Regions from separate parts of the Lactococcus sp. SK2-659 genome, predicted to be linked through region 2. Evidence: riboswitches for the same ligand, from Rfam matches in the RefSeq annotation. Region 2 holds a riboswitch; the other holds the start of a gene.

Region 1 (5,548 bases), on a different contig from region 2:
TTGATTATAGTCCATTTACTACAATGGCTAACTGTTGTTTGATTGACTTTAAAAATATGTTTGAAAATGGTTTTAAACTTGGAAATGCGCAAGTAGATTCGCCAAAATCAATTCAAACAGCAACTGCGCAAGCCAGTCAAATCATCGCTAATGTGGCTAGTTCACAATATGGTGGTTGTTCATTTGACCGTGCCGATGAAGTATTGGCGCCTTACGCGAAATTAAATTATAAAAAACATTTAAAAGATGCACAAAAATGGATTGATGGTGCTGAAAAACAAGAAGCTTATGCTCGTGAAAAAACAGCCAAAGATATCTATGATGCAATGCAATCTTTAGAATATGAAATTAATACTTTGTTTACTTCAAATGGTCAAACGCCTTTTGTAACGGTTGGTTTTGGTCTTGGAGACGATTGGTATGCGCGTGAAATCCAAAAAGCAATTTTGAAAGTACGGATTGGTGGTTTAGGTTCAGAACACCGTACTGCCATTTTCCCTAAATTAATTTTCACGCTCAAACGTGGGCTTAACCTTGAAGTAGGGACACCAAACTATGACATCAAAGAACTTGCGCTTGAATGTTCAACAAAACGGATGTACCCTGATATTTTGAGCTATGATAAAATTGTTGAATTAACAGGTTCATTTAAAGCTTCAATGGGTTGTCGTTCATTCTTGCAAGGCTGGAAAGATGAAAATGGGAATGACGTGACTGCTGGACGTAATAATCTTGGAGTTGTTACAGTTAACCTTCCACGTATTGCTCTTGAAGCCGCTGGAAATAAAGAAAAATTCTGGGAAATCTTCAATGAAAGAATTGAAATTGCTCATGATGCCCTTGCTTTTCGTGTTGAACGTGCTAAAGAAGCACAACCTAAAAATGCACCTATTCTCTTTATGAATGGTGCATTGGGACGTCTTGATGCCGAAGGTTCAGTTGATGAATTGTACAATAAAGAACGTGCAACTGTAAGTTTAGGTTACATTGGACTTTATGAAGTGGCGACTACTTTTTATGGCCCAACTTGGGAAAATAATCCTGAAGCTAAAGCTTTTACAATTGAAATTGTGAAACGAATGCATGAAGATTGTGAAGATTGGTCTAAAGCCTCTGGTTATCATTATTCTGTTTACTCAACACCGTCAGAAAGTTTAACTGACCGTTTCTGCCGAATGGATAAAGAAAAATTCGGTTCAGTTGCAGATATTACTGACAAAGATTACTATACTAATTCTTTCCACTATGATGTGCGTAAAAATCCAACTCCATTTGAAAAATTAGAGTTTGAAAAAGACTATCCTGTTTATGCCAATGGTGGATTCATTCATTACTGTGAATATCCTGTTCTTCAACAAAATCCGAAAGCTCTTGAAGCAGTCTGGGACTTTGCCTACGATCGCATTGGATATCTTGGAACAAATGCACCAATTGACCACTGCTATGCTTGTGGCTTTGAAGGAGATTTTGCGGCAACGGAACGTGGATTTAAATGTCCACAATGTGGCAATGATGATCCTAAAACCTGTGACGTTGTCAAAAGAACTTGTGGATATCTTGGAAATCCGCAAGCACGTCCAATGGTTCATGGTCGTCACAAAGAAATTTCATCACGTGTAAAACATATGAATGGTTCTGTCGGAGCCTTGAACGATGGAAATTTGATTGATTCAGTCGAAGTTGACGAAGCGAAATCAAAATATTTTGCGGAGAAATAAGTATGAACAATCCAAAACCAGGAGAATGGAGAGCTGATGAACTCTCACAAAATTATATTGCAGATTATAAACCCTTCAATTTCGTTGATGGTGAAGGGGTGCGCTGCTCACTTTATGTGAGCGGCTGTATGTTTCATTGCGAGGGCTGCTATAATCAAGCCACTTGGTCATTTCGTTATGGAACGCCCTATACCAAAGAGCTTGAAGATAAAATTATGGCTGATCTTTCTCAACCTTATGTCCAAGGATTGACGCTTCTTGGTGGGGAACCTTTCTTGAACACGACATTTTTGATTCCTTTGCTCAAACGGATTCGTCGTGAGTTACCGGATAAAGATATTTGGTCATGGACAGGTTATACATGGGAAGAGATGTTGCTTGAAACAGATGACAAATTAGAAATGCTTGATTTGTTAGATATTTTAGTTGACGGTCGTTTTGAATTATCAAAGAAAAACTTAATGCTCCAATTCCGTGGGTCATCAAATCAGCGGATTATCGATGTACCAAAATCTCGAAAACAAGGACAAGTTGTCATTTGGGAAAAACTCAATGATGGTGAAAAAACTTTTGAACAAATTCATAAAGAAAAATTAATTTAAAAGTTACTTATGGATATTCGAGCATATTCGTAAGCACTAAAGTGCCAACGGCTATCTTCTGACAGAAATTCTGTCACTAAAAATAAGCACTGACAAATGCATCAGCGCTTATTTTTTAAATAATTTTGTAAAATCTGGTTCGTCGTCAGTAATTTTGAAATCTTTTAGCGCCGATTTTAGAGGGAGATGTTTCTTTTTTCCTTTTAAATAATTTTGACTTTCTTTGCTTTGGGCACTTTCGGCTAAGGAATTTTGCTTTTGCAGAACTCTATTTTCATTTTTCCTTTTGCTTTTCTTATTTTGGTCGGTGCTTTCAAAAGATTCATCTGGAAAAGTTTGAGAAAGTTGCTTGATAATGGTTTCTAAACCAAAGTTACTACTAATCCAAAAGGGTGTATCGGTTGCTTTACAAGCTTCTTTAGCAAATTGAACTGAATGATGAGCCACATTGCGGTTTCTCATAATGACGAAATCAGCTTTGGCAACAAGTTGATCAATCTCAAATCGATTAGGCTTTTTCTTATCAAAGCCAAGAAAAGAAACGCCAACTTTTGCCAAGCCCTCTCTAAAATCATGCCAATATTTAACTTCACATAGAACAAGTAGTGTTTTCATGTCATTCCTTACTGATGGCTCTGTCTTTACTGACAGGAGCGAATTATAGTGATTATAACACAATTTTGCTTAATGATAAATGTATTTTTTAAATATAAGTTTCAAAAATTTGACCTCATAAAAATAAAGTGGTAAATTAATAGCAGATGGGTATGGTGCACACCCGAAACCGTTTCAAGAAATAGCTTGAATCTAATGGCGCCTACAAAGCAAAGTCTTTTTTTGCCTTGTAGTCTGCCATTTTTTCTTTGACTTACAAGGCATTAAAGGAAAAGAAAAGGAGATTTATTATGACAGTCACAATCGAAAACATCCACGCAAGAGAAATTTTTGATTCTAGAGGAAATCCAACCGTTGAGGTAGATGTTAGATTAACAGATGGAACACTAGGACGCGCAGCAGTACCCTCAGGAGCATCAACCGGAGACCGTGAAGCAGTTGAATTAAGAGATGGTGGAGACCGTCTTCAAGGGAAAGGCGTTTCTAAAGCCGTCGCAAATATCAATGGCGAAATTTATGAAGCCTTGAAAGGACAATCACCATTTAATCAAGCAAAATTAGATCATTTGATGATTGAGCTTGACGGGACAAAAAATAAATCTCGTTTAGGGGCTAATGCAATTTTAGGGGTTTCAATGGCCATTTCTCGCGCGGCAGCGAATAGTGAAAAAATTCCACTCTATCGCTATCTTGGTGGAGTTGATTTAGAACTTCCTCAACCATTTTTCAATGTCATTAATGGTGGAGTACATGCCGATTCAGGAATTGACGTTCAAGAATTTTTGATTACACCAGTCAAACGGGAAAGCTTTCGCAATGGTTTAGAAAAAATTGCAAATATCTACCATACTCTGAAGAAAATTTTAGCTGACAAAGGGCTAGAAACAGCCGTAGGTGATGAAGGTGGCTTTGCCCCTAAACTTGGTTCTACTGAAAATGCAATTGCTACACTTTATCAAGCAATTGAAAGTGCAGGATATGTTCCTGGTGAAGAAATTGCGATTGCCATTGACCCAGCTTCAAGTGAATTTTATGATGATAAAGAAAAAGTTTATCGTTTTGAAGGGCAAAAATTGACTTCTAAAGAACTATTGACTTACTATGAAAATTTAGTTGAAAAATATCCAGCACTTATTTCCATTGAAGATGGATTTTCTGAACATGACTGGGATGGCTTTGCAGCTCAAACGAAAGCTCAAGGTCAAAAAATTCAATTAGTGGGTGACGATATTTTTGTGACAAATCCCGAAATTTTCAAAGAAGGAATTAAAAAAGGCGTAGCAAATGCTATTTTGATTAAACTTAATCAAATCGGAACAGTAACTGAAGCGATTGAAGCAATTAGTTTAGCGAGAAAAGCAGGCTATAAGACAATGATTTCTCACCGTTCAGGTGAAACAGTTGATAGCTACATTGCCGATTTTGCGGTAGCCATGCATGCTGGCCAAATAAAAACAGGTTCAATGGCTCGAAGTGAACGGGTTGAAAAATATAATCAATTCTTGCGAATTGAAGAAGAATTAGGAAAAGATGTAGCTCTTGCTAGTTTTCCAGGATAGATAAAAATAAAAAAACATTAATTTTTATAATTAATGTTTTTTTATTTTTAAGAATGTGAATTTATAAAGGAGAAGAGGGGATTCGAACCCCCGATACGCTTGTGACGTATACACACTTTCCAGGCGTGCTCCTTCGGCCACTCGGACACTTCTCCGACTTCCTTAATATTATAACAAAATTTCTTCTTGTTTAGCAATAACTTTTAAATGTTTTGTTTTGGCGATAAAGAATGTCATTTTTAGTAGAAATATAAAACTAAATGCTTAAAAGTGTTTAAAATTTGGTATAATAAGGGCTATGAATAAAATTCTCGAAGTAGAAAATTTAGTTTTTAAATATGAAAAAGAAAGTGATGTAAATCAGCTTAATGGGGTTTCCTTTTCGATTACAAAAGGGGAATGGGTTTCGATTATTGGCCAAAATGGTTCTGGGAAATCGACGACTGCTCGACTGATTGACGGTCTTTTTGAAGAATTTGAAGGAAAAGTCAAAATTGATGGAGAGCTTTTGACTGCTGAAAATGTCTGGAATCTTCGTCGAAAGATTGGGATGGTTTTTCAAAATCCGGATAACCAATTTGTTGGGGCAACGGTTGAAGATGATGTCGCTTTTGGTATGGAAAATCAAGGAATTCCACGGGAAGAGATGATTAAACGAGTTGACGAAGCTTTGCTTGCTGTCAATATGCTTGATTTCAAAACCCGCGAACCCGCGAGACTTTCTGGTGGACAAAAACAAAGGGTAGCCGTGGCTGGAATTATTGCTTTGCGACCTGAAATCATTATTCTTGATGAATCAACCTCAATGCTTGACCCAACCGGGCGTCAAGAGATTATGCGCGTGATTCATGAAATTAAAGAGAAATATCAACTGACCGTTTTATCTATTACTCATGACCTTGATGAAGCAGCAAGCTCTGACCGAATTTTAGTGATGAAAGCAGGAAAAATAATTAAGGAAGCGGCACCGTCTGAACTCTTTGCAACGAGTGAGGATATGGTTGAAATTGGACTAGATGTTCCCTTCTCTTCAAATTTAATGAAAGACCTGCGA
Region 2 (5,548 bases):
GAATCAAACCAAGAGCTTTTACTTAAACTTTTTGGAGAATATGAACAAGAAGCGCTTGATTTATTAGATAAAGGCTTGGTTCACCCAGCTTATGATTATATTTTGAAATCTTCACATACCTTCAATTTACTTGATGCACGTGGAGCAGTTTCTGTAACTGAGCGTGCAGGCTATATGCATCGCGTTCGTACAATGGCACGTAAGGTAGCAAAAACTTTCATTGAAGAACGTGCAAAACTTGGTTTCCCGCTCTTAAAAGATGAAGCGTTGCGTGAAAAATACCTTGGTAAAAAAGGAAAATATACTAAGATTGTAGAAGGAGAAGAAAAATAATGACAAATTACTTACTTGAAATTGGTTTGGAAGAAATTCCAGCACATTTGGTGACTCCTTCAATCAATCAATTAGCCGAAAGAATGGAAACTTTTCTTAAAGAAAATCGTTTAGAATTTGATAAAATTATTAAATTTTCAACTCCACGTCGTTTAGCAATTATTGTTGAAGGTTTGGCAGAAGCGTCAGAAGCGATTGATGAAGAAGTTAAAGGTCCATCTGCTAAAATTGCTAAAGATGCGCAAGGGAATTGGTCAAAAGCGATTCAAGGTTTCTCAAGAGGACAAGGAGCTACTCCAGATGATTTAATCCTTAAGGGTGATTATTATTATGCTAAAAAACATATTGACGGAGTAAAAGCAGAAGAAATTCTGTCTAAAGTTGGCGATGAAGTCATCGCAAAAATGACATTCTCAACTTATATGAAATGGGGAAATAATGATTTTCTCTTTGTTCGTCCAATTCAATGGATTGTTTCACTTCTAGAAGATAAAGTTGTTGCTTTTGATTTATTGGACGTAACAGCAAATCGTTTTTCACGGGGCCATCGTTTCTTGGCAAATGTTGAGGTTGAACTCAAAAATGCAAATGATTATGCTAGCAAAATGCCAGAAAACTTTGTTTTAGTTGATGCTGAACATCGTAAAGCAGAAATTTCAGCTCAAATTTTGGCTCTTGCGTCTGAAAATAAATGGCAAGTTACTTTGCATAAAGATTTATTAGAAGAAGTAAATAATATTGTTGAATATCCAACTGCCTTTGTTGGTTCATTTGATCCTAAATATCTTTCTGTTCCAGCAGAAGTTTTAGTGACATCAATGCGTGATAATCAACGTTATTTTGAAGTTTATAACCAAGAAGGTCAACTCGCACCAAACTTTATCTCTGTCCGTAATGGGAACGCTGAAAATATTGAAAATGTCGTGCTCGGAAATGAAAAAGTTTTGGTTGCTCGTCTTGAAGATGCAGAGTTTTTCTGGAAAGAAGACCAAAAACTTAAAATTGAAGATTTGGTCGCTAAACTTGCTAAAGTAACTTTCCATGCTAAAATTGGTTCAATTACTGAACACATGGCGCGAACAAAAGAAATAGCCGCTAAGTTAGCTGATATTGCTGGTTTGACAGATGAAGAAAAAAGAGACGTTGCCCGTAGTGCTGAAATTTATAAATTTGACCTTTTGACAGGAATGGTTGGAGAATTTGATGAATTACAAGGGGTAATGGGTGAAAAATATGCGCTTTTAGCTGGTGAAAATGCAAATGTTTCTGCAGCAATTCGTGAACATTATATGCCAACTTCAGCCGAGGGAGAATTGCCTGAAACAAAAGTTGGTTCTGTGCTTGCAGCAGCTGACAAAATTGATTCAGTCCTTTCTTTCTTTAATGTTGGTTTAATTCCTTCTGGTTCAAATGACCCTTACGCCCTACGTCGAGCAGTACAAGGCTTGATTCGTATTATTGAAAAAATGAATTGGCATTTCGATTTATCTTTATTTATTGACCAATTTGAAGGTGAAAATCATCTTGAAATTTTGGATTTTGTCAAAGCACGTATTCAAAAACTCTTGCTTGAAAAACTCGATCGTCATGATATTGTTGAAGCGGCAATTAATAGTTCAAGCTTTGATATTACAAACATGATGGAATCGGCTTTTGTCATTGATGGGCACAAACTTCACGAACCTTTTAAACCAGCAATTGAAAATGTTTCACGTTCAATTAATTTGGTTAAAAAAGCAAAAGATATTAAAGAAATAAATCCAACACTTTTTGAAGAAGATGCAGAAGAAGCACTTTATAATGTTGTTATTTCTCTTCAAAATCAATGGACTTATATGCCTGGTGAAGAAAAATTCAGAGCAATTGTTCATTCACTTGCACCTGCAATTGAAACTTTCTTTGAGAGTGTAATGGTTATGGCTGAAGATTTAGCAGTTCGTGATAATCGTATTGCGTTGTTGTCAGAAGTTGTTGCATTAACAAGCGTTATGGCTGATTTTTCTTTGATTAATACAAAATAAAATTGATAAATTTACTGACAGAAAGTTTATTTATGACTCTAAAAAGCTGTCAGTAAAATTTGAGTTCTGTCAGTAATTTTAAAAATATTCACGAAGAAAGGAACTAAGAAATGGCAATTACAAATGAACAAGTAGAACGTATTAATGAATTAGCGCGTAAGAAAAAAGCAGAAGGATTATCAGAAGCTGAGCTTGAAGAACAAGCCCTTTTACGTCGTGCTTACCTCGATAGTGTTAAAGCAAATTTCCGCTCACAAGTTGAAACCATCAAAGTTATTGATGAAAAAACAGGAGAAGATGTTACTCCGGATAAACTTAAAGAAATTCAACGTAAGAATGGGATGCGCGACTGAGCTTTTTCTTGTAAATATTTCATAAAATGTTAAAATAAATATTAATAATGATGGGTATGGTGCACACCCGAAACCGCTTTAAGAATAAAATCTTAAAACTAATGGCGCCTACAAACAAAAGGCTATCTCCAAGTAGTCTTGTTTGTAGCGCCTTTTGTTTTGTAAAATATTATAAAGTGAGTTAAACTCACAAACAAGGAGTTTCAAAAATGAATTTTTTTAAAGTAGGAATTTCAAGAAGCGCAATTTTATATGTCTTCTTAGCTGTAATTATTGGGGGCTTAATTGGTATTGTTGATGCTATATTTGGTCGAGGGCTTATCTATATTACTGAATTTAGAGATAGTCATGCCCTATATTTAATTCCATTTTTAACCTTAGCCGGTCTCTTAATCGTTTATATTTATAAGAATTTTGGTAAAGACAGCCAAAAAGGAATGGGCCTAATTTTTGAAGCGGGGAATCATGGGCGAGAAGATATTCCAAAACGTCTTGTTCCGCTGATTGTTTTCTCGACTTGGCTTTCTCATTTGTTTGGTGCCAGTGTTGGTCGTGAAGGAGTTGCAGTTCAAATTGGTGGTGTGATTGGACATGCGATTGGTAAAAAACTCTCAGCAAAAGAAGCTAAAAAAATACTTTTGATTACTGGTATGGCTGCTGGTTTTGCAGGGCTCTTTCAAACGCCAATCGCGGCAACTTTCTTTGCTATTGAAATTTTAATGTTGGGTAAAATTGAGTATAGAGCTTTAATCCCAGCTTTGGTTGGTTCATATGTTGCAAGTTGGACTTCAAGCAGTTTGGGATTAGAAAAATTTTCTTTCGCAATCAATACTAACATTCATATTGACCCTTTGGTTCTATTAAAATTGGCTGTCATTGCCGTTTGTTTTGGACTTGTAGGAAGATTTTTTGCGGAATCTTTAGCTTTTATGAAAGCAACCGTCGCTAAAAGAATTGTTAATCCTTATTATAGAATTATTTTGATGGGAATTGTCATCTCAATTGGTTTACTTGTTATTCATTTGGACCGTTATGCTGGTCTTGGGACAAATTTGATTTCTTTAAGTTTTAACGGTGGACATATCAATGGATATGATTGGATATTAAAATTAATCTTTACGGTTTTATCTATTTCTGCTGGATTCCAAGGTGGGGAAGTCACACCACTCTTTGCTATTGGCTCAACATTGGGTGCAGCTTTGGCTATGCTCTTTGGTTTACCTGTCGAATTTGTGGCTGCTGCGGGTTATGTTTCAATTTTTTCAGCCGCAACAAACTCTTATTTTGGCCCAATTTTTATTGCTGCGGAGGTCTTTGGCTTTGGTTCGGTTCAATATATCCTACCAATTATGACAATTGCCTACGTTTTGAATGGAAATTCATCCATTTATGCGCAAGAAGTTCTAAATTTGGAAGTTTAAACAAAAAGATGACCTCTCTGGGTCATCTTTTTTTATATAATTTTTCAGTTTTAATGTAATCAATAACGTTTTGAGGTAAGAAGTAAGTGGGTTCAATATTTTTGGCAAACATTTCCCTTAGCATTGTACTAGAAATTGGTAACAAGGGAGCATCAAGCCAAGTAACAGGATAAGGACTTTTGGAGATTGTATCCGTTCTTCTTAAGGCAATGAATGTCACAAGTTTTAGGAGTTCATCAATTTTGTACCATTTGGGAAGATATTCCACCATGTCGCTACCAATAATGAAATAATAATCGGTATCAGGATTAGCTTCAGTCAGGAGTTTGAGCGTGTCATAACTGTAAGATTTTCCTCCACGTTCAATTTCAATCAACTCAAGACCGAGTCTAGGATTTTCTTTGATTGCTAACTCAAGCATTTTAACTCGATGTTTTGCAGAAATGGTTTCTTTTTCATCGACATGAGGTGGAATATTTTCAGGCATTAGTAATACTTTATCCAAATTCATTTGTTGGGCAACTTGGTCAGCCATCATTAAATGAGCATGATGAATTGGATTAAAATTTCCTCCTAATAGACCTACTTTTTTTCTGTTCCCTTTATTCATAAGGGGGCTTTCTCCTTAATTTTTGAAATTATTTAATCTACCAATATTTTGAATCAGTCAATTTATATTGTACCATAGCTCATCGCAATCTATAAGACTAAAGAAAAACTCCTCAAGGGAGTTCTTTAATTTAAGATTCGATTTGGACAATGTATCTACTGTTAATATAATGCTCGGTGTTATCCTCATCAATTACAAGGCAATTTCCGTTGCTGTAACCTTTCTTGAAATGTAAGGCAGAGACGACACTTCCGTCTATTAAGTGGATTCTTACACTATCATTTTGTTTAAGTAGTTTCTTTAGATAACTAATCATAATCCTCTCCTTTCTCCATTACTTCTATTGTAGTACAAAAAACATAAGTGGAGCAAAAAATTGACTAGTTTTACATAAAATACATGGCGAAATTTAAATTATAATTTATTGTATAATTATAAAGGGTTCCCAGTACAAATTTAGGGCAAAATTTGATAAAATAAAGATTAGAATTGCGTTAAAATCGGTATGATTAGCGGAAGTGAATATGGGAGAAAAAATTATGCCACATCTATATCAAGACGACAGTCTTACATTACATACGGACTTATATCAAATTAATATGATGCAAACTTACTTTGAGCTTGGACGACATCAGCGTCAGGCGGTCTTTGAGGTTTTTTTCCGTGAGATGCCCTTTAAAAATGGTTATGCTGTTTTTGCTGGTTTAGAAAGAATGGTTGATTATTTAAAGAACCTTAAATTCTCGGAAACAGATATTGCCTATTTGCGTGAATTAGATTATCCGGAAGATTTTCTAAATTATTTAAAAG

Evidence for each region. Region 2 has a riboswitch for fluoride ahead of LDP15_RS04235 (voltage-gated chloride channel family protein). Riboswitches for the same ligand answer to the same signal wherever they lie in the genome.
Region 1: linked by a shared signal. The riboswitch ahead of eno (phosphopyruvate hydratase) and the one ahead of LDP15_RS04235 (voltage-gated chloride channel family protein) in region 2 are both predicted to bind fluoride.

The regions. Positions count from the first base shown of each region.
Region 1 is NZ_JAIWQZ020000002.1:352,377-357,924, forward strand. It holds gene nrdD (anaerobic ribonucleoside-triphosphate reductase) at 1-1,718, shown strand, start outside; gene nrdG (anaerobic ribonucleoside-triphosphate reductase activating protein) at 1,715-2,320, shown strand; gene LDP15_RS08915 (DUF2325 domain-containing protein) at 2,429-2,935, opposite strand; fluoride riboswitch at 3,075-3,147, shown strand; gene eno (phosphopyruvate hydratase) at 3,226-4,494, shown strand; tRNA gene LDP15_RS08925 (tRNA-Ser) at 4,562-4,649, opposite strand; gene LDP15_RS08930 (energy-coupling factor ABC transporter ATP-binding protein) at 4,793-5,548, shown strand, end outside.
Region 2 is NZ_JAIWQZ020000001.1:910,897-916,444, reverse strand. It holds gene glyQ (glycine--tRNA ligase subunit alpha) at 1-333, shown strand, start outside; gene glyS (glycine--tRNA ligase subunit beta) at 333-2,354, shown strand; gene LDP15_RS04240 (DUF896 domain-containing protein) at 2,465-2,707, shown strand; fluoride riboswitch at 2,751-2,825, shown strand; gene LDP15_RS04235 (voltage-gated chloride channel family protein) at 2,917-4,128, shown strand; gene LDP15_RS04230 (nicotinate-nucleotide adenylyltransferase) at 4,151-4,738, opposite strand; gene LDP15_RS04225 (nicotinate phosphoribosyltransferase) at 5,278-5,548, shown strand, end outside.